DNA from 4 places in the Actinoplanes sp. NBRC 101535 genome. Region 4 is predicted to be linked to each of the others. Evidence: riboswitches for the same ligand, from Rfam matches in the RefSeq annotation. Region 4 holds a riboswitch; each other region holds the start of a gene.

Region 1 (4,928 bases), on a different contig from region 4:
CGGCGCCCTCGGTCAGGGCCTCCCGGCGGCGCAACTCGCCGAGGAGCAGCTCGGCCTGTCCGGCCACTGCCATCGCGGTCACCAGCAGGTCCGGTCCGACGTCGCCGTCCCGGTCCAGGTAGACGCTGAACGCCCCGACCGCGGTCCGCCGCACGTCCAGCGGGATCACCGCGGCCGCCCGAACGCCCTCGGAGCGGGCCGCGCCGGTGAGCTCCGGCCACCGCTCGTCGGCGGCCAGGTCGGTGCTGATCACCAGGGAGCGGGTCCGGGCCGCCTCGAGCCCGGGACCTGCGCTTCCGGCGTACTGCAGAAGATCGAAGCTCTCCCCCGCCCGGCCGGCGCCGGTCTGGGTGAGCGGGCCACCCTCGCCGATCAGCACCACCGAGCAGCGGACCACGCCGGGCAGGGCGCTCGCGCCGAAGGCGGCCAGCCGGTCCAGAGCGTGCGTGAGGGTGTCCGCGCCGAGCAGCCGGACCGTCAACTCGTTCAGCAGGCCGGCCAGCTCGACCGGGTGCGGCCCACCCGCCGTGGACGGGGCTGGGCGGGAGGACTTGCTCCGGCGTGGCAGAGCGGCGAATCGACGGGCCGGACCGAGGAAGGAGGATGCCGCGGCGAGGCGGGCGCGCCGGGCCGGCCGGGCGCCGCGCTGGGCGGCCGGGACGCGACGTTGCGGGGCAGACACCCGACGGATACTGCCACGTCGATCCGGAAAGATGTCGGCGACGTGCCCCGAACGGGCGGTCTTGTCCGTTTAACCCCGTCTCACCGATGGAAGCTTGCCGGAAACCCGACACGAAGCCGGACGAAACCGGGCGTGAAACCCGGACACATCCGGGCGGGTGACCAGACCGACCAGGAGGCCGCGCCGGGCGGGTGACCAGACCGGCCAGGAGGCCGCGCCGGGCGGGTGGGTGGGTGGCCAGACGGAACCGGGCCGCGGTGCCGGGCGGTAGACCGGCAGCGCCGCCCCGGATGATCCGGGGCGGCGCCGAAGGTAGATGCCGGTGTGCAGGTCGCCTCGCGGCGAAAGGCTCAACACGGCTCCAGCCGAACTGGTATTCCGTGCAGGCGAAGGGTGAGGCCCGGGGACACTGGGCACACCGGCATCTGTTCACAACTGTCGGTAGGCCACCGGGATTCCGGCAGTCATCGTGACGTGAATCACATCAGCACCATGGTGATCGTCTCCGGGCCGGACCGAGCGGACGGACACCGGGGACACGCCGGTACGCTCGGGTGCATGAAAGGGCTGTGGACCCCGGCCTGGCTGGCCCGTCACCTGCTCGCGGTGATCCTGACGGTGGGCTGCCTGCTTCTCGGCTGGTGGCAGTTCAGCCGCGCCTCCTCGGGCAATGCGGTCTCCTGGGGCTACATGCTCCAGTGGCCGGCCTTCGGCGGATTCGTGATCTTCATCTGGTGGCGTGAGGTGCAGCTCGCCCGCCACAAGGTCAGCGGCGTGGTCGAGGAGCCGGTGGCGGAGACGCCCACGCCGGCCACCGCCGACCGCACGCCCGGCGCGCCGGTCACGCTGGGACGCCCGGTCCGGGTCGCCGCCCGGACGGCCACTCCCGCGGCCGACGATCCCGAGCTGACCGCGTACAACGACTATCTCGCCTGGTTGGCGGCCCACCCCGGCGCCCGCCCGGCCGACTATCCCGGTCGCATCCCCCAATAGCCGTTTCACCGGCAGATATCGAGAAGGAGCCGTTCGCCGTGCAGGGAGCCCTCACCCGTTACCGGACCATTGCCTGGATCGTCGGCGTCGTCCTGATTCTTCTCGTGGTGATCGGCATGCCGCTGAAGTACATCGGCGGCAACCCGGTCGTCGTCGAGACGGTCGGCCCGTTCCACGGCTTCCTCTACATGGTCTACCTGGTGCTGACCTTCGATCTGGCGCGCCGGGCGAAGTGGGCCTTCCCCCGCATGATCCTGGTGATGCTGGCCGGCACGATTCCGTTCTTCTCGTTCTGGGCCGAGCGCCGGGTCACCAAGAGCTGGATCGTTCACTCGCTGGAACCGGCACTGAGCGAATAGTGTTACCGGCGGGCGGCTTTAACGCTTAGCGGTGATCAAATGACTGCGCGTTATCAGGATTAACCACACAAGTCCGGCTAATGGTAGAAACCCGGCCCCCGGGCCTTGATTTCTTTTCCCGCCTCGATAAGTTAATGCGGTTGGTCCGGTCCGCAGCCACAAACCCTCGGTGGCACCGGCCAGCGCCGCCGAATCACGTGCGGCTCCCGGCGCCCTCCCCGTGGGCGCCGTTTGCCGTGAAAAGCGAGCCGGGGAACCACTACGTGGGGTGAATCCGCGCAAGCGGTAGGGCTACTTCTTCCAGCCCGAATCCGTCAGCTAACCCGGTAGGCGGCCAAGCGGAAGAAAGGCCCCTTACCAGTGCCACACCCCCGAACCGGGCTCCGGGCGCTCGTGGTCGCGTTGACCGCGTTCGCCGTCGCCGCGTCCGGCGCCACGGCCGCACAGGCGGCTCCCTCCGCGTCTGAGCTCAAGAAGAAGATCAAGACGGCCGAGGAGAAGCTCGAGGACGTCACCGAGTCGTACAACGCGATGCGGATCGACCTCAAGGACACCAAGGCGGAGGCGAAGAAGCTCAAGGAGTCGCTGAAGCCCACGGAGGTCGCGCTGGCCTCGGCGACCGCCAAGGTTCAGACGATCGCCTCCACGTCCTACATCCAGGGCCGGGTCGGCGCGGTCAACGTGCTGCTCGGCGGCGGCAAGGACGACATGCTCGAGAAGATGGCCTATCTCGAGCAGATCTCCCAGGCGAACCAGGCGGACATCAACGCGTTCACCCAGACCACGCAGACGTACGCCGAGAAGCAGACGGCCCTCAAGGCCACCGAGACCAAGCAGGCCGCTCAGGTCAAGGAACTGGCCGACCGCAAGGAGAAGATCGAGGGCGACCTCGAGGACCTCTACGACATGCGCGAGACGGTCTACGGCTCCCCCACCGAGGGCGGCAGCGGCGGCTACACCGGCACGATCCCGACCATCGCGGGTTCGGCCGGCACCGCGGTCACCTTCGCGTTCAACCAGATCGGCAAGCCGTACGGCTTCGGTGACGCCGGTCCGGACTCGTACGACTGCTCCGGTCTCACCTCGGCCGCGTGGGCCAAGGCCGGCAAGTCGCTGCCGCACAACGCGGCCGCGCAATACAGCGCCACCGCCCGGATCAGCAAGGCCGATCTGAAGCCCGGTGACCTGGTCTTCTACCGGTCCAACGCGCACGTCGCGATCTACGTCGGCGGCGGCATGATCATCGACGCGCCGTCGGCGGGCCGGGACGTGCTGCACCGCACGATCAACATCATGACCCCGAACGGCTACGGCCGGGTCAAGTAACACCCGCGTACGACAGAAGGCCGGTACCCCTCGCGGGGTACCGGCCTTCTTCGTCGTGGTGGCGGTGTCGTCAGGTGGTCTGCCGCTCTCAGTCCGGCCGGCTCACTCCGCCGCCGCGCGGCCGAGCCGGCTCACGGGGAGCCGGCCGGCCGGTCTCAGGCGGCCTGCAGGCCCTCGGCCCGGGCCAGCTCACGCAGCCGGCCGAGCGCCTGGATCTCCAGCTGACGGATCCGCTCGCGGCTCAGCGAGAAGCGCGAGGCGACCTCGGTCAGCGAGTGCTCCCGGCCGTCCTCGAGCCCGTAGCGGGCCCGCATGATGCCGGCGGAGCGGTCGTCCAGGTGGTTGAGAAGGCCCTCGATGCGCTGGCGCTCCAGGGCGCTCAGCACGATCTCCTCGGGCGACGGGGCATCGCTGTCGGCGACCAGGTCGCCGAGGTTGGTGTCGCCGTCGTCGCCGACCGGGGTGTCCAGCGAGACGGTGTCCTGAGCCCAGCGGGTGAGCTCGTTGACGCGCTCGACGGTCACGCCCAGGGCCGCGGCGATCTGCTCGGGCTCCGGGTCGCCGCCGAGCTCACGGACGAGCTGACGGGTGACGTTACGCATCCGGTTGACGTCTTCGACCAGGTGCACGGGGAGGCGGACGGTCCGCTCCTGCTGGGCGATGGCCCGGGAGATCGCCTGGCGGACCCACCAGGTGGCGTACGTCGAGAACTTGTAACCACGCTCGTAGTCGAACTTCTCGACGGCCCGCACCAGGCCGGTGTTGCCCTCCTGGATGAGGTCGAGCATCGGCATGCCGGACCGCACGTAACGCCGGGCGATCGACACGACCAGGCGGAGGTTGGCTCGGATGAACAGGTCTTTCGCGCGCTGGCCCTCGGTCACGAGCCGTTCCAGCTCTTCCCGGCTCACGCCGCGCCGCGTCTCGCCGCTCTCGAGCAGGTGCTCGGCGAAGAGTCCCGCCTCGATGGCCTTGGAGAGTTCGACCTCTCGTGCGGCGTCCAACAGCGGCGTCCGGGAGATCTCGTGCAGGTAGACTCCGACGAGGTCGCGTTCTTCGGCGACCTGGTCGGTACGCATCACGGTGTTCTTCTCCACGTTGCCCACGGTCCCCTCATTGCCGTCACTAACCCTGTTACGGGCATTACCTGCGTCCATCAGCCCTCTCCCGTAACGTCCGCAGCTCGTGCATTGCGGTTGCTGACATCTACGTAACAAATTGCTGCTCGCACTGATTCCGGCTGGTGGATCGAAAGTGTCACGAATGCCTGGGTGTCACCTGAGAACCCCGTGCGCGGTAGCTGAGTGCGATCGTTGGATGTCCATCACGTCGATAGCCGGATACCCCTCGCGCGACTCATAACACCATCGGCCTCCAGTCGTCACAGCGACGGGCATCACCTTGGGCCTCGCGACGTCCGTCACCCCGGAGTACGGGATTAACGCCTCCGGGGTTCATGTGCAGCATCGGCCGAGCCTCGACGAGCTTGAAACAATCAGCCGCCGGAAAGATCTCCCACCGGTGGCGGACCGGACCATCGGCCACAATGCGCCACGCCGCGCCGCAGT
Region 2 (4,928 bases), on a different contig from region 4:
TCGCCACGGTCACAGCGTGATGCGCTGGCCGGGGTAAAGCAGGTGAGGGCTACGCAGAAGCTCATCATTCAGGCGATAAAGATGACGCCAGCCGCCCGTGATGTCGTGCTGAGCCGCGATGGAGGTCAGTGTGTCACCGTGGCGCACGACGTGGACGCTTATTCCTACGCCACCCTTCCGCACCGTTCCGCCGGTTCGGCCAGTTCCGCCAGTGCTGAGCCGTTCTCCGGCGGGTCGTCCGGCAACCGGCCGTCCTCCGGCGGGTCGTCCGGCAATCGGCCGTCCCGCGACTGGTCGTCCGGGGATGGGCCGTAGGAACGGCTTGGCCGCACTGGCCATCGCGACCTGGTTCATCCGGACGGCTCGGGTCCGGCCGGCGTCGTCAGCCCGCAGGTCCCGCACCACAGCCGCCATCATCGTCGCGGTCAGCCCTGTTCCGGTCGAACTCGTGCTGCCCTGTGTGGTGCCGGTCGATCCCGATGTCGCTGATTCGGCGCGCACCGGCACCGGGCTCGGGAGGTCCACGCCCGGCGTGATCGGCCCGGGCACGAACGGTCCCGGAGCCATCGCCCCGGAGGCGGTCGGACTCGGTGTGGTCCATCCCGAGGCGGCGACGTCAGGAATCGCCAACACGGGAGGGGCCCCCGCAGGAGGGGCGCCCGCGGGAGGCGTCGGACCAGCCAGGTTCCGCGGCAGCAGCGTGCCGCCACCACGCACCAGGCTGATCGCGCTCACGCTTGCCGCACCGGAGAAGGCGGTTACCGCTTTGAGCGAGGCCTTCCGCTCGGCCGCAGCCCGTTCGATCTGCCGCCGGATCGCGTCCGCCCGCGTCGCGGCCAGCCGCATTTCACGGCCTTGGCGCGTTTCCAGGACCACTCGCACCGCACTACGAATCCTCCCCCGCCCCTTCGTCTCCCGCTCAGCCGTCTCCCGCTCAGCCGTCTCCCGCTCAGCCGTCTCCCGCTCAGCCGTCCCCTGCTCCGCTGCCCCAAGTCCGGCTGTCGTTCGCTCTGCCGTGCCCGGTCCTGCTGGCCGCTGTCGTTGTCCAGTCGGATCGAGGCGCTTTCCGTCGCCCGCCGCGCTACCGGTCTGAGCTTGAGCGGTGGCGGCCCCGGTGGGGCGTTTTTGACCCGTCAGCCGAAGAATCCGCAGCCGGGTGACTCTCTCCCATGCCGCGGCCTCATGCATGATCCGATTCTGTTCAGAGGCCACTTCGCGCGACGCGCCGTCTGACGGAGTTACCTCGCTCCCGTCGCGGACCTGCGTCCCGGGTCGCGCCAAACGTCGCTCGTCCGAGCTGCCGCGCGATGAGCCCCCGCCCCCGCGCACCTCAACGGTCTTGGCCGGCGCCTTCTGAGCGGCGCTGCCGACGCCGCCGGTGTTCTTGCCCGCACGCACACCGGCGGATGGGGCCGTCGCCTTCTGGGCGGCGCTGCCGGCGCTGCCGGGGTCTCTGCCTGTGCGCACTTCGGCTGTCTGAGATGCCGTCTTCCGGCTCGTGTCGTCAGAGCCGGCCGTGCTCTTCCCTGTCCGCACATCCGTGTTCTGACCCGCACGTACATCCGTGTTCTGACCCGCACGTACATCAGCGGTCTGGACTGTCGCTTCCTGAGCGGCCGTCTTACGGGTTGCGTCCGCCTGGGCGGCTGCCTCGCGGGCGGCTGCCTCGCGGGCTGCGGCGTCTCGGGCTGCGGCGTCTCGGGCGGCGAACTCGCGGGCTTCGGCCTCTCGCAGGGCCCTCTCGCGGATCGCCCTCTCGCGGATCTCGGTTGCTCGCAGCGCTGCGCGTCGGCGGGCCTCCGCCTGGCGTTGTGCCAAGGCCTGGCGGGCGGCTGTTCTGCGCTGGGCGGCTTGCCTGCGGGCTTCCGCTCTGGCCTGCGCTCGGGCTTCCGCGCGGGCCGTTGCGGCTGCTCTGCGTTCGGCTGCCGCCTTGCGGGCCGCGGCGGACGAGACACCCCGGCGGCCGTGTTTGCCGCATGTCGGCCACGCGCCGATGCCTTGGCCGCGGAGCACCCGCTCCGCCACGTGGATCTGTTCGCTCTTGCTGGCCCGGTTCGCGGTCCCGGCGAACTTCGACCCGCCGTAGGCGCGCCACGTGCCACGCGTGAACTGCAGGCCCCCGTAGTAGCCGTTGCCGGTGTTGATCCGCCAGTTGCCGCCTGATTCGCAGCGGGCTACCGCATCCCAGTTGACCTCGGCCCCGAAAGCCGCCGACTCGGTGCCCAGCAGCGAGAACGCGACCATCGTGCCGGTGAGTCCGACAACGGCCTGCTTACGTATGTGATGCATCTGAGCTTCCTCCACGCCTGCGAGGTCAGCTGTCGGGTTCGGGCAGAGGTGCCCGGTCGCGTCGTGTGCGGCTTCACCCCGAGGCGCGTGTCAGCGCCGAGGAACGTGTGGGTCCCCCGCTCCCTGCCTGGGTTCGTGTCCGTGGCCGGCGGCAAGGATTCGGCGTTCCGGCCACGGTGCCCGCGTGCGGGCCGCCGGATGGTGTTGTCACCGGCATGCGGAGCCGGTGTCGTGCTGCCACCGTGCATGCAGAGCCGGTGTCGTGCCGCCACCGGCGCACAAACGCCGGCCGCGATGCTGCCACCGGCATGCAAGGCCGGCGCGGTGCTGCTCACCGGCGTGTGAAGCACGGTGATGGTGCACCAACCCGGAGGCTGGCAGGTGGCGCCTTCTCGTAAATTAGACGCTTTGGTCGGCCTTTGCGGGATAACCACCAACTACCTGCCAGTAGCCGACCCTCCACCCAGGGTGCACAATCGGCAGCCATGAGCCGCGACTTCGATGTGATCGTCTACGGTGCTTCCGGTTTCGTCGGTGCGCTGGTGGCGCAACACCTGGCCGAGAATGCTCCACCAGAAACACAAATTGCACTGGCTGGCCGTTCACCGGAGAAACTGGAGTCGGTACGCGCACGGCTGGGCGTCGACTGGCCCGTGATCGTTGCGGACGCCGGTGATCGGGACGCGTTGACCACCATGGCCGCCCGCACACGGGTGGTGGTCACGACCGTCGGCCCCTATGCGCGGCACGGTCTTCCGCTGGTCAACGCGTGTGCCGAGGCCGGCACCGACTATCTGGATCTGAGCGGTGAGGTGCTGTTCGTCCGGGACAGCATCGCCGCGAATCATGAGACGGCGCGGCGGACCGGTGCCCGGATCGTGCACTCGTGCGGTTTCGACTCGATCCCGTCCGACATCGGCGTTCACGTGCTCCACAAGCATGTCCGGAGCGAACTCACCGACACCACGCTCGTGGTCACGAGTCTGTCCGGGGGTATCAGCGGCGGGACGATCGACTCGATGCGCGGTCAGGTGGACGCGGTACGCAGTGATCCCGCGCTGCGACGGGCCGCCGCCAGCCCGTACTCCTTGACTCCTGATCGCGACGCCGAGCCGGACCTGGGCCGCCAGCCGGACATGGTCTCGGTGCCCGCCTCCGATGTGGATCCGAGTCTGCGCGGGCAGTTGGCGCCGTTCGTGATGGCCTCCTACAACACCCGGGTGGTGCGGCGCAGCAACGCTCTGCGCGGTCACGCCTACGGTCGCCGGTTCCGCTACCGGGAGGCGGTGAGTGTCGGTGCCTCCCCGCTGTCGCCGGTGTTCGCTTTCGGACTCAAGATGGGCCTGACCGGTCTCTTCCTCGGTCTGGCCGTGCCGCCGACGCGTTTTCTGCTGGACCGGATCCTGCCGAGACCCGGGACCGGCCCGGATGAGAAGACCCGGCGTAACGGGCATTTCACGGTGGACATCTTCACCACGACGGTGGAGGGTGAGCGCTATCGTGCCCGGTTCCGGGCGAAAGGCGATCCGGGGTACGCGGCGACCGCCGTCATGCTCGGCGAGTCCGCTCTCGCGCTCGTCCTCGACCGGGACAGGCTTCCCGAGTCCGAGGGTGGGGTGCTGACTCCCGCCACGGCTCTCGGCGATGCCCTGGTCGACCGGCTACGGGCGGCCGGCGTCGAGATCACGGTCCACCCCGCCGGCCGGTGAAGTGCCGATGACCTCGAAGACGTGCCAGTGCTTGGGCCCACTGAACGCGGGCCCCGGCGCGTCCTCCTCCCGCCAGTGCACGATCTCCAGCCCGTGAAGGCGTTCCCGCAGCTCACCCTCTTCGAGGAAGGTCAGCTGCGGGTTGCCCGCCCACGAGTCCCGGTCGCCGAAGAGGTCCGCGGCGAGCCACCCGCCGGGCCGGAGTGCCGCCCGTGCCGCCGCCCACACCCGGTCGAAGGAGGCGGGTGGCTGGTGTGGCAGCGCGTACCCCGCATAGATCAGATCGGCGTCGGGCAGCTCGCGGATCTCCGTGAAGTCCTGGACGCGGATTTCCAGCGCCGGGTGCCGCCCGCCGATGGTCCGGGTGACGCGCTGTGGGGTGCCGGGTTCGCCGTCGAGGGCGATCACCCGCCAGCCGGCGTCGAGCAGCGCCCGGGTCTCCCGTCCGGCGCCGCATCCGAGGTCGACGGCGGTCCGGGCGCGTCCCGGGCCGGCCAGGTCGATCACGCGACGGCACAGCTCGCGGACCGGTCGTGCCGCCTGCCGTGCGTTGTAGGCGGCCCAGTGTGAGGACGACATGGAGTAATCCTGCACGACGCATGCAAGATCTCACAAAAGAGTCCTAATTCGACTTCTCCGCAGGTCAAGCGCCGTATCGGTAATCCGACCAGGAGCATGTTTCATTTCGAGCGCTACTAGCAGGAACCGGGTCCATATGGGCAGGATTTTGAGAGTGACCGCCAGCCCGCTGCCCTACCCGCTGACGTTGACGGGACCCGGCATCGTCCTCCGCGAGTGGGGTGCCGACGACCTGGACGATCTGGTTGCGCTTCTCGACGAGCCGGACATCGCGCGCTGGACGCCGATGCCGTCGCCGTTCGACGCCGAGGCCGGTGTCGCCTACCTCAGGCGTGCCCGCCAGGGCCGGGT
Region 3 (4,928 bases), on a different contig from region 4:
GACTCAGTTGACACGGTCCAACTCCGCTCGGATGTCCTGGAACGCCGTGTAGTTGGCGATCACTTCGAGGCGGCCGGGCGGAACACTCGCCAGCGCCTCGTCGAAACTCTGTACGTGCCGGAACGGCACCTGGTTCACCTGCAGCCGGACGGCCAGGTCGTAAGCACGGTCACCGGTGATCAGCACCGGACGGCCGTCGCGCAGCGGCGAGAAGTCGACGTCGTAGAGCCACGACGTGTCCATGCCGTCGGGGTCGCGGGCGTTGATGGAGAGCAGTGTGGGCGCCTGCTCGGCCATGTCGAAGGCCTCCAGCCAGCTGGCCGGGTTCTTCGCCAGGAGCAGGCGGATGTTGCGGCCGTCCCGCTCGACCTGAGCGTACCGGCCGGCGATGGAGGTCACCCGGGCGAGCCGGGGGAGTGCCTCTATCGGGCGGACCCCGAATTCGGCGGCGACGGCGAGCGCGGTGGCCGCGTTGCCGATGTTGACCCGGCCGGGCAGCTGCAGCTTGACCAGGTGCCAGTCGCCGCGCGGGTCGATGACGCCCTCGTCCTCGACCGACCACTGCGGCTTCGGCCGGCGCAGCGGGCAGCCGGTGCACCACCAGTCGCCGCCGGAGCGCTCGATCGGGTGGCCGCTCTCCGGGCAGACGAACGAGTCGTCCTGCCAGCGCTGGCCGGCGCTGAACCAGGTCACCTGGGGGCTGCTGCTCGCGGACCAGACCACCATCGGGTCGTCGGAGTTGGCGACCACCCGGATGTCGGGGTGCTGGCCCAGGGTGGTCTTCCACATCTGCGCCATCATCGCCACCTCCTTCGCCCGGTCGAGCTGGTCACGGGAGAGGTTCAGCAACGCCACCACCCGGGGGCGGGTGGCCTCGATGACCTGGGCCATGTAGTGCTCGTCCACCTCGAGCACGGCGAACGGGGTGTGGCCCTCCTTCGCCAGCGCCGAGGTGTGGCCGGTCGGCATGTTGGCGCCGTACGAGTTCGTGGCCACCCGTCCGAGCACGCCGATGGCGGCCGCGGTGAAGCGGGTGGTGGTGGTCTTCCCGTTCGTCCCGGAGACCAGCGCCACGGCCCGGCCGGACGAGAGGTGGGCCAGCAGGTCAGGGTCGATCTTGAGGCCGATCCAGCCGCCGATCACCGAGCCGTCGCCGCGTCCCGCGGCTCTGGAGAGCGCGGCCGCGGTCTTCGACGCGGTGGTCGCGACCTTGGCGATGAGTGGCAATTTCCCGTCCGTCACGCCAGCGAGGGTACCGGAAGCCGTTGTTACGTCGCGTGGCCGGAACGGCTCGATCAACGGGTGTCGGGGGGTCGGCTGAACGGGCGGAGGCATTTCCGCCGGTCGGGGCAATTCGGTGTTTCGAACGGGTGACGGTCTCGGTTTTTATGTGTTCTGGTTCACCCATTGATTTATACGGATCGTACTGAACTGCTCACTTGAGGTAGCGGCATTTGTCTCGTGGCGGTAACAAAATGGACAGTGACCACTTTCGACGTCACGGAGAGTGGCGGAACTGGTGCTGACGATCATGGAGTTGTTCGGGTACCAAGGTGTGGCCGGGGGCAACCGCTCGCCGGTCGTACCGAACCGGTTCACGCCGAGCCCTGCCCCGGGTCGGTCGGTGCGACAGAGGAACCACTGCATGACACGAACAAGGCATTCGGGGGCGGGGACGGGGGAACCAATACCGGTCCTCCGCGTCACCGCCACATCCGGCGGCGAGCGGGGAAGACCTTGGGGTGAAGCCGCCTTGTGCGGCCGGGCAACCTTCCCGCCCGAACCCGACAGCTAACCTCGCAGGCGTGCCGGAGGGATATCTCTACCGTGCACGAATACAGAGCGCGTCACCGCCAGGCCCGTCGTCGTACCGTCGTCGGTTCCGGCACTGCCGCACTGTCCCTGGGCCTCTGCCTCTCCGCCGGCCAGCTCATGGCCGGGTCGGCCGCCTCGGCGGCAGCGACGACGACCGAGGTCGCACCGACCACGGTCACTCCGGTCGCGGCGACCACCACGGTGGCCACCGCGAAGGTCACGCCCAAGCTGACCGCCAAGGCGGCCAGCAAGAGCATCAAGTGGGGATCCGCAGTCAAGGTCACCGCCAAGGTGATCGACCCCAAGACCGGCAAGGTCGCCAAGGGCACCGTCCGTCTGCAGACCCTGTCCAGTGGCAAGTGGAAGACACTGGCCACGAAGACGAGCAGCAGCGGTGCGGTCACCCTCTCCGCGAAGCCGAAGACCACGGCGTACGTGCGGACGATCTTCACGGGTACGGGCTACAACCAGGTCTCCACCGACAAGGTGAAGATCACGGTCAAGGCGAGTGGCGCGAAGATCCTCGCTGAGGCGAAGAAGCACAAGGGCGCGCTGTACAAGTACGGCTCGTCCGGGCCCAAGCGCTTCGACTGCTCGGGGTTCACCAAGTACGTCTACAAGAAGGCGGCCGGCAAGTCCCTGCCGCACAAGGCGAACTCCCAGCAGAATTACGGCAAGAAGGTCGCCAAGAGCAACAAGAAGGTCGGCGACCTGATCGTCTTCCGTAACGGGTCGTACGGGTACCACGCCGGCATCTACGCCGGTAACGGATACATGTACGACTCGCCGCACTCGGGCGCCCGGGTCGGCAAGCACAAGATCTGGAGCAGCAACTACGTCGTACGCCGACTGGTGGCATGACGCTCCCCGGTGCCCGTTCGGCGCAGTAGCGCAGCGGGTGCAGTAAGTAAGGTGTAACCGGTCAGGCGGCGTGGTGGCGTGCCGGCCGTGGTGAAGTACGCGTTGTGGGGCCGTGACCTGGTGGGGTCACGGCCCCACGCGCGTTTCCGCCCTTCTGCCGCCGCCTGCGTCGGCCGGGCCCGCTTTCACGGTGTACGCCGTCCCGCGCCGTCCCGCACCGTCCCGGCTTCCCGCCTCACGCCGTGGCCGCGACCGAGTCCGAGACCCTAGTTGTAGCCGACGGCTGGGCAGGCTCGGCCGTCGTCGGTGGTTCTTGTGGGGCGGTCGGGGAGCCGTGGGTGGCGGCTCGGGTGGCTTGGCCGTCGTGGGTGGTTGTTGTGAAGTCGCAAGCCAGCCATGGCCGACGGCTGATCTAGACACGTTTCGTGGTCAGGGTGCGAAGCCCATCCGCGTGGTGACTTCGGGCGCGCTGGACGCCTGAAATCACCACGCCCGTGGTGGTGTGGTGATTACGGGCGCGCTGGACGCCTGAAATCACCACGCCCGTGGTGGTGTGGTGATTACGGGCGCGCTGGACGCCTGAAATCACCACGCCCGTGGTGGTGTGGTGATTACGGGCGCGCTGGACGCCCGAAGTCACCACGCCCGTGGCGGTGTGGTGATTACGGGCGCGCTGGACGCCCGAAGTCACCACGCCCGTGGCGGTGTGGTGAATACGGGCGGGATGGGCGGCTGAACTCACCACGCGGACCCTGATGACGAAACATGTCTAGCCCCGGCCGTCGCGGATGGCTTCGCTGAGCCCGCAAGTTAGCCGTGGGCGACGGCTGACCGGGTCCGGCCGTCAGCCACGCCTCCTCGGCGCCCGCAAGTCGGCCGTGGGCGACGGCTGGGTTCGGTCGGGTGGAGGGTCGGGGTTGCCCTTGGTGACGTGTGGGCTCGCAGGGGTGTGGGCTTGCGGGGCGGGGCGGGGCGGGGCGGGGCGGGGCGGGGCGTCGAGGGGCGGGGCGGGTGAGAGGGCTCCACTTCGCTCCACTGGAGGGGGTGGGGGGTTTGTGGCGTCCCTCCACTTTCCTCCCGGGGGGCGCGGCGGGCGGGTGTGGGGGGTGGAAAGTCGGGTTGGAAAGTGGGTCATACGGGACTGTGAGCGCTCCATGTCGGAAACCGGACGGAGTGGATCATGGAAGAGCGCTCCACTGCGCTCCACCGCCTGTGAACAGGGATTACGTCCGCGAAAAGGCCTCGCGAGCGGCTGCTTTCGGGTTGCAGGTGGAGGGAAGTGGAGTAGAGTGGGGCGCAGTGGCAGGACCGAGGAACGAGACGGGACCTGCCGGCCCGAGTTGACAGGTGGTCCGACTCCCTCCGCGAAGGAGCGGAACGCCACGGCAAGGGGGTTGGGGCCGGATGTTCCTCGGCACACACACCCCGCGCCTCGACGAGAAGGGCCGGCTGATCCTCCCGGCCAAGTTCCGTGACGAGCTGGCGGGAGGTGTCGTGATCACGAAGGGGCAGGAGCGCTGTCTTTACGTGTTCCCGATGCCGGAGTTCCAGCGGATCGCCGGTCAGCTACGTGAGGCGCCGGTGACCAACAAGGCCGCCCGGGCTTACGGCCGGGTGTTCTTCGCCAGTGCTCACGACGAGGTGCCCGACAAGCAGGGGCGGGTGACCATACCGGCCCACCTGCGCGATTATGCGAGCCTCGGGCGCGACCTCGTGGTGATCGGGGCGAGCACTCGGGTCGAGATCTGGGACAAGCAGTCCTGGGAGGACTACCTCGCGGCGAGCGAGCAGGAGTTCGCCGACATCGAGGAGGGGGTGCTGCCCGGCGGACTGTAGGGCGTGCACTCGGTGGGCCTTTGTGACCGGCCCGGACGCCACTGCTGCCGTACCTCGAGATCTCCAGCCGCTCCCGCTCCTGGCGCCTCTTCCCCGGCGCCAGGCGCGTGTCCGAGCCCGGTTCATTGGGCATAGGACATGAGCGGATGGGGATCTGGTGGTACGGAATGGCGGCCGGGCCGGTGTGGCACGGCAAGAGCCGGGTGAGACGCAAGATGGTGGGGCAATGGGGGTCGTCATGGGGGAGCCGCGGGGCACGCACGTGCCGGTGCTGCTCGAGCGCTGCCTCGAGTTGCTCGCTCCCGCCCTGGGCCGGCCGGGCGCCGTCCACGTCGACTTCACGCTCGGTCTCGGCGGGCATGCCGAGGCGGTGCTCGAACGATTCCCGGACGTGGTCCTGATCGGACTGGACCGCG
Region 4 (4,928 bases):
CTGGGTCTGCAGGGCGCCGCCTTCCCGTGGCGGACCATCCGCGGCCAGGAGTGCTCCGGGTACTGGCCGGCCGGCACCGCCGGTTTCCACATCGGCGCCGACATCGCCGACGCGGTCCGCCGGTACGTGCAGGCCACCGGCGACTACGACTTCGAGCGTGAGGTCGGCCTGGAACTGCTGGTGGAGACCGCCCGGCTGTGGCGCTCGCTGGGTCACCACGACCGGCACGGGCGGTTCCACATCGACGGTGTCACCGGGCCGGACGAGTACACGGCCGTGGTGAACGACAACATCTACACCAACCTGATGGCGCAGCAGAACCTGATGACCGCGGTCGAGGCCTGCAAGCGGCACCCGGACCTGGCGCGCAAGCTGGGTGTGGACGACGAGGAGACGGCGTCGTGGCGGGACGCGGCGGCGGCCGTGCACATCCCGTACGACAAGGAACTCGGCGTCCACCAGCAGTGCGAGGGCTTCACCCGGCTCTCGGAGTGGGACTTCGACGGCACCCCGCCGGAGGCGTACCCGCTGCTGCTGAACTTCCCGTACTTCGACCTGTACCGCAAGCAGGTGATCAAGCAGGCCGACCTGGTCATGGCGATGTACATCCGCGGTGACGCGTTCACGCCGGAGGAGAAGGCGCGCAACTTCGCCTACTACGACGCGCGGACCGTCCGGGACTCGTCGCTGTCGGCCTGCGTGCAGGCGGTGCTGGCGGCCGAGACCGGGCACCTGGAGCTGGCGCACGACTATCTGGGCGAGGCCGCCCTGATGGACCTGCACGACCTGCACCAGAACGCCCGGGACGGCGTGCACGTGGCGTCGCTGGCCGGGTCGTGGATCGCGCTGGTCGCCGGTCTCGGCGGCATGCGTGACTTCAACGGTCAGCTGTCGTTCGCGCCGCGCCTGCCCAGCCGGATCAACAACCTGGAGTTCTCGCTGCTCTGGCACGGTCTGCGGCTGCGGGTGAACGTCACCGCGGAGGAGGTCACCTACTCCCTGCGCAACGGCGGCGGCTCGGCTCGGCTGACGCTGCACCACCACGGCAAGGAGATCGAGGTCACCCAGGTCCGCCCGGTGACGATGGCGATCCCGCCGGCCCTGCCGGTCGGCCCCGCGCCGGTTCAGCCGGCCGGACGGGCCCCGGTGCGCCGCGCGGTGCACTGACCCCGTACCACGAGAAAGCCCCCGTTCCTCGCCGGCAGCGAGGGACGGGGGCTTTTCGGTGGGTCTGTCAGAGCATCGAGACGTGCACGTGGTCGGTGTGGTCGCTGACCCCGTGGTACTGCTTCCAGCCGCTGGCCGGGAACCAGATCTGCTTGTACCAGATCACGTAGTAGATGCCGAGTGCGTCGGCGTTGCGGACCAGGAAGGCCGTCAGGTCGTTGCCGTACTTCATCATCTTGTCGTTGTGCGCCGACGAGAATCCGCTCTTCTGCAGCGACCAGTCGCAGGCCCGGCCCTTCGGGTGCTCGAACGGGCCACCGGTGCGGTGACATCCGACGAACAGGTCGAAGCCGGCCTTCTTGGTCTCCTTGTACATGTTGAGCGTGCGTTTCGTGATGCAGCCGCTCGTGGTCGGGTCGTCCTGGTTGCAGCTCTCCGCGGAGAAGCCGCCCTGGGCGTTGCGGGGTGCCGCCTTGGCCGTCGCCGATTTCGCGGCGACGAAGCCGTCGGTGATGGTGCTGTTGATCCCGGTGCCACCGCCGAGGAGCGTCAGCTGCTTCTCGGCCGCTTCCTTCTGCTTCTTCTGAACGGCGAGCTGTTCCTGCTCGTTCTTGAGCTCGGCGTCCAGCGCGGTCTTCTTCGCGGTGATCTCTTCGAGGGCGTCGTTGAGCTCACTCAGCTTGCTGTCGTGCAGCCGGTTGATCTCCTCCAGGGAGACCGCCTTGCTCAGGAAATCGTTCGACGTGTCCGCGCTGAGCAGGAAGCCCAGGGCGCTCACGTCGCCGGTCATGTACTGCTGTTTCGCGATCGAGTTGACCTCGGGAATGAGGACGTCCCGGCGTGCCTCGGCGGCTTTGATGCCGGAGGCGAGTTCCTTCTGGTTCTTGACGGACTTGGCCACGGCTGCCTTGGCGGAGACGTAACGCCGGTTCGTCGACTCCAGCACGGTCGACAGGTTGGCGTCCTCGTCCTCCTCTTCGGCCGTGGTGCTGCCGCCGGGTGCCGCGGAAGCCGGGGCCACGGGGCCCACGAACATCGCGGTCGCCATCAGCGGCGCCAGGGCGAGTGTCAGCCACCGGCGGGGACGTGCGGTCATCAACATTCCTTCCTTGTCACCGCCGACCGGGTTAGCTGACGGGTTCGGGACGGAAGCGATCCCTACCGCCGTTGTCAGGCGGATTCACCCCAGTGACCTGGGTCCCCGGCTCGCCTGGGAGGCGATTGGGCGGCGGCCTGCCGGCAACTCGGGGGCGGTGCCGTCCTGGCAGGACCGGCGCCGAGTTTACCTGAGATATCGCCGTGGATCAGGCTCTGAGAACGGCGAAATGCGTTACCTCACAATGACTTTCGGTAATCGAATCACCTCATGTCGTCACCCCATTGCGGTGCGTACGAGATCTGTCGATCCTTGGCCCGAGTGGGTATGGTCGGACGCGGTTCCCGTATGGGAGCCGCCGCCTAATCGCCACCCCCCGGCGAACCGGGGAACCATTTTCCTCGGGGTGAATCCGCGCCAGCGGTAGGGATTTCCTTCGTCCCGAACCCGTCAGCTAACCCGGTCGGCGGCCGACGGAAGGAATTACCTGTGCAGCAACCGACTGCGCGGCGATTCGCCCCGATCACGGCGTTACTGGTCGCCGTGTGCGGGCTGGTGTTCGCCGCGTCCCCGGCCTCTGCGGCCCCGGGCGACTCCGGCGACGACGGCGAGGGCGGATCCAAGTCGCTGATCGAGCAACTGGAGGACGCCTCCAGCGGCTACGTCAAGGCCAAGGCCGACCTGAAGAAGTCCAAGGAACAGCAGGTCAAGCTGACCGCCGAGGTCAAGCGCCTGGACACCGAACTCGGTCCGAAGCAGGCGGTGCTCGACGAGATCGCCCGGCAGGCCTACACGAACGGCCGGCTCGGACCGCTGACCGCCCTGATCGGTGCCAGCTCGACCGGCGGATTCGTCGACCGGGCGGAATCGCTCGCCACCGTGGCCTCGAAGCAGAACCAGGCGATCGAGGACCTCAAGACGACCCGCGACACCCAGGCCAAGGCCAAGACCGCGATCGACGCCGCCGTGCGTGACCAGGCGAAGCAGGTCAACGTCATGGCCAAGAAGAAGGTCCAGGCGGAGACCGCGCTGAAGAAGGCCAACCAGGGCGCCGACGCCTCGTCGAGCAGCGACGGCGGCAGCGGTGACAGTGCCACGGCGGATCCGGCGCCCAGCGGATCCGGCAGCGGGTGCACCGAGGACGACCCGACCACCGGTGGTTGCCTCACCCCGCGCACCCTGCACGCTCTGAAGCAGGCGAAGAGCGACGGTTTCACCAGGTACACCAAGTGCTTCCGCGAGCAGAACAGCGGTGAGCACCCCAAGGGCCGGGCCTGTGACTTCTCCGCGGAGAAGGGCACCTTCGGCGGCGACGCCACCGGTGCCGACAAGACCTACGGCAACAACCTGGCGAACTACTTCATCAAGAACGCCGAGGCCCTCGACGTGCTCTACGTCATCTGGTACCGGCGGATCTGGCTGCCGAGCAGCGGCTGGAAGTCGTACAGCGGGGCCGGTGGCGATCCCTCGAGCGACCACACGAACCACGTGCATCTCTCGGTGAACTGACCGACCGGCCCCACGGCGAGGCCTTCGTGCGCTACTTGCGCATGAAGGCCTCGTACTCTTTCATCACGTCGTCGGTGGCGCCGTCCGCCCGGATCTGGCCGGACTCGAGCCAGATGCACCGGTCGCAGGTGTCCCGGATCGACTGCTCGCTGTGGCTGACCAGGAAGACCGTGCCGGCCTCGGCGCGCAGCTCACGGACCCGCTGCTCGCTGCGGCGGCGGAACTTCGCGTCACCGGTGGCCAGCGCCTCGTCGATGAGCAGCACGTCGTGCTGCTTCGCCGCGGCGATCGAGAACCGCAGCCGGGCGCCCATGCCGGAGGAGTACGTCCGCATCGGCAGCGAGGCGAAGTCGCCGCGCTCGTTGATGCCGGAGAACTCGATGATGCCGTCCTTCTTGGCCTTCACCTCGGCGGGTGACATGCCCATGGCCAGGCAACCCAGTTCGACGTTGCGCTCGCCGGGCAGCTCGTTCATCAGGGCGGCGTTCACACCGAGCAGCGACGGCTGGCCGGAGGCGTAGATCGAGCCGCGGGCCACCGGCAGCAGGCCGGCCACCGCGCGCAGCAGGGTCGACTTGCCCGAGCCGTTGCTGCCGATCAGGCCGATCGCCTCACCCCGGTACGCCACGAAGGTCACCCCTTTGACGGCGTGCACCTCCCGGACGTTGGCGGGGGAGGAGCCGGTCACCAGTCGCTTGAAGCTGGCCAGCGGGCTGCCGCTGCCCGCGGCGGCGGAGCTGTTGACCTTGTAGATGACGTGTGCGTCGTCAGCGACGACGGTGGGGATCCGATTGTCAGCCACGGCCGTAGCCCTTCTCTCCGCGCCAGAAGTACACGTAACCGCCGAGCCCGACGACGACGCTCCAGATGGTCGCGCCGATCCAGAGGCTGGTGGGGGTGCCGGCCAGCGGCACGTCCTCCATCAGCGAGTGACGCATCAGCTCGATGAAGATCAGCATCGGGTTCGACTCGATCAGGGTGAGCATCCAGCCGTCGATCTTGTCGTTCTCGGTGAACATGGTCACCGGGTAGAGCACGGCCGAGCCGTACATCCAGAAGCGCATGATGAACGGGATCAGCTGCTTGACGTCGCGAAGCTTCGAGCCGAAGCGCGCGCCGGCCAGGGCCAGGCCGGTGTTGAACACCGACTGCAGGA

What was found. Region 4 has a riboswitch for cyclic di-AMP ahead of QSK32_RS31280 (coiled-coil domain-containing protein). Riboswitches for the same ligand answer to the same signal wherever they lie in the genome.
Region 1: it holds a riboswitch for cyclic di-AMP, as region 4 does, so the genes downstream of both, QSK32_RS08615 (C40 family peptidase) here and QSK32_RS31280 (coiled-coil domain-containing protein) in region 4, are expected to answer to the same signal.
Region 2: it holds a riboswitch for cyclic di-AMP, as region 4 does, so the genes downstream of both, QSK32_RS45655 (transglycosylase family protein) here and QSK32_RS31280 (coiled-coil domain-containing protein) in region 4, are expected to answer to the same signal.
Region 3: it holds a riboswitch for cyclic di-AMP, as region 4 does, so the genes downstream of both, QSK32_RS11140 (C40 family peptidase) here and QSK32_RS31280 (coiled-coil domain-containing protein) in region 4, are expected to answer to the same signal.

Annotation. Positions count from the first base shown of each region.
Region 1 is NZ_BSSY01000002.1:780,377-785,304, reverse strand. It holds gene QSK32_RS08630 (GAF and ANTAR domain-containing protein) at 1-682, opposite strand, end outside; gene QSK32_RS08625 (hypothetical protein) at 1,241-1,675, shown strand; gene QSK32_RS08620 (DUF3817 domain-containing protein) at 1,714-2,034, shown strand; cyclic di-AMP (ydaO/yuaA leader) riboswitch at 2,250-2,382, shown strand; gene QSK32_RS08615 (C40 family peptidase) at 2,395-3,360, shown strand; gene QSK32_RS08610 (sigma-70 family RNA polymerase sigma factor) at 3,516-4,517, opposite strand.
Region 2 is NZ_BSSY01000034.1:26,639-31,566, reverse strand. It holds gene QSK32_RS45655 (transglycosylase family protein) at 10-2,289, opposite strand; cyclic di-AMP (ydaO/yuaA leader) riboswitch at 2,290-2,464, opposite strand; gene QSK32_RS44560 (saccharopine dehydrogenase family protein) at 2,775-3,998, shown strand; gene QSK32_RS44555 (class I SAM-dependent methyltransferase) at 3,951-4,577, opposite strand; gene QSK32_RS44550 (GNAT family N-acetyltransferase) at 4,732-4,928, shown strand, end outside.
Region 3 is NZ_BSSY01000003.1:469,666-474,593, forward strand. It holds gene QSK32_RS11130 (type 1 glutamine amidotransferase) at 1-14, opposite strand, end outside; gene QSK32_RS11135 (MurT ligase domain-containing protein) at 4-1,227, opposite strand; cyclic di-AMP (ydaO/yuaA leader) riboswitch at 1,698-1,821, shown strand; gene QSK32_RS11140 (C40 family peptidase) at 1,828-2,676, shown strand; gene QSK32_RS11145 (hypothetical protein) at 3,089-3,418, opposite strand; gene mraZ (division/cell wall cluster transcriptional repressor MraZ) at 4,081-4,512, shown strand; gene rsmH (16S rRNA (cytosine(1402)-N(4))-methyltransferase RsmH) at 4,739-4,928, shown strand, end outside.
Region 4 is NZ_BSSY01000013.1:211,026-215,953, forward strand. It holds gene QSK32_RS31270 (glycoside hydrolase family 65 protein) at 1-1,167, shown strand, start outside; gene QSK32_RS31275 (coiled-coil domain-containing protein) at 1,235-2,263, opposite strand; cyclic di-AMP (ydaO/yuaA leader) riboswitch at 2,269-2,405, opposite strand; cyclic di-AMP (ydaO/yuaA leader) riboswitch at 2,613-2,748, shown strand; gene QSK32_RS31280 (coiled-coil domain-containing protein) at 2,753-3,772, shown strand; gene QSK32_RS31285 (ABC transporter ATP-binding protein) at 3,804-4,574, opposite strand; gene QSK32_RS31290 (ABC transporter permease) at 4,567-4,928, opposite strand, start outside.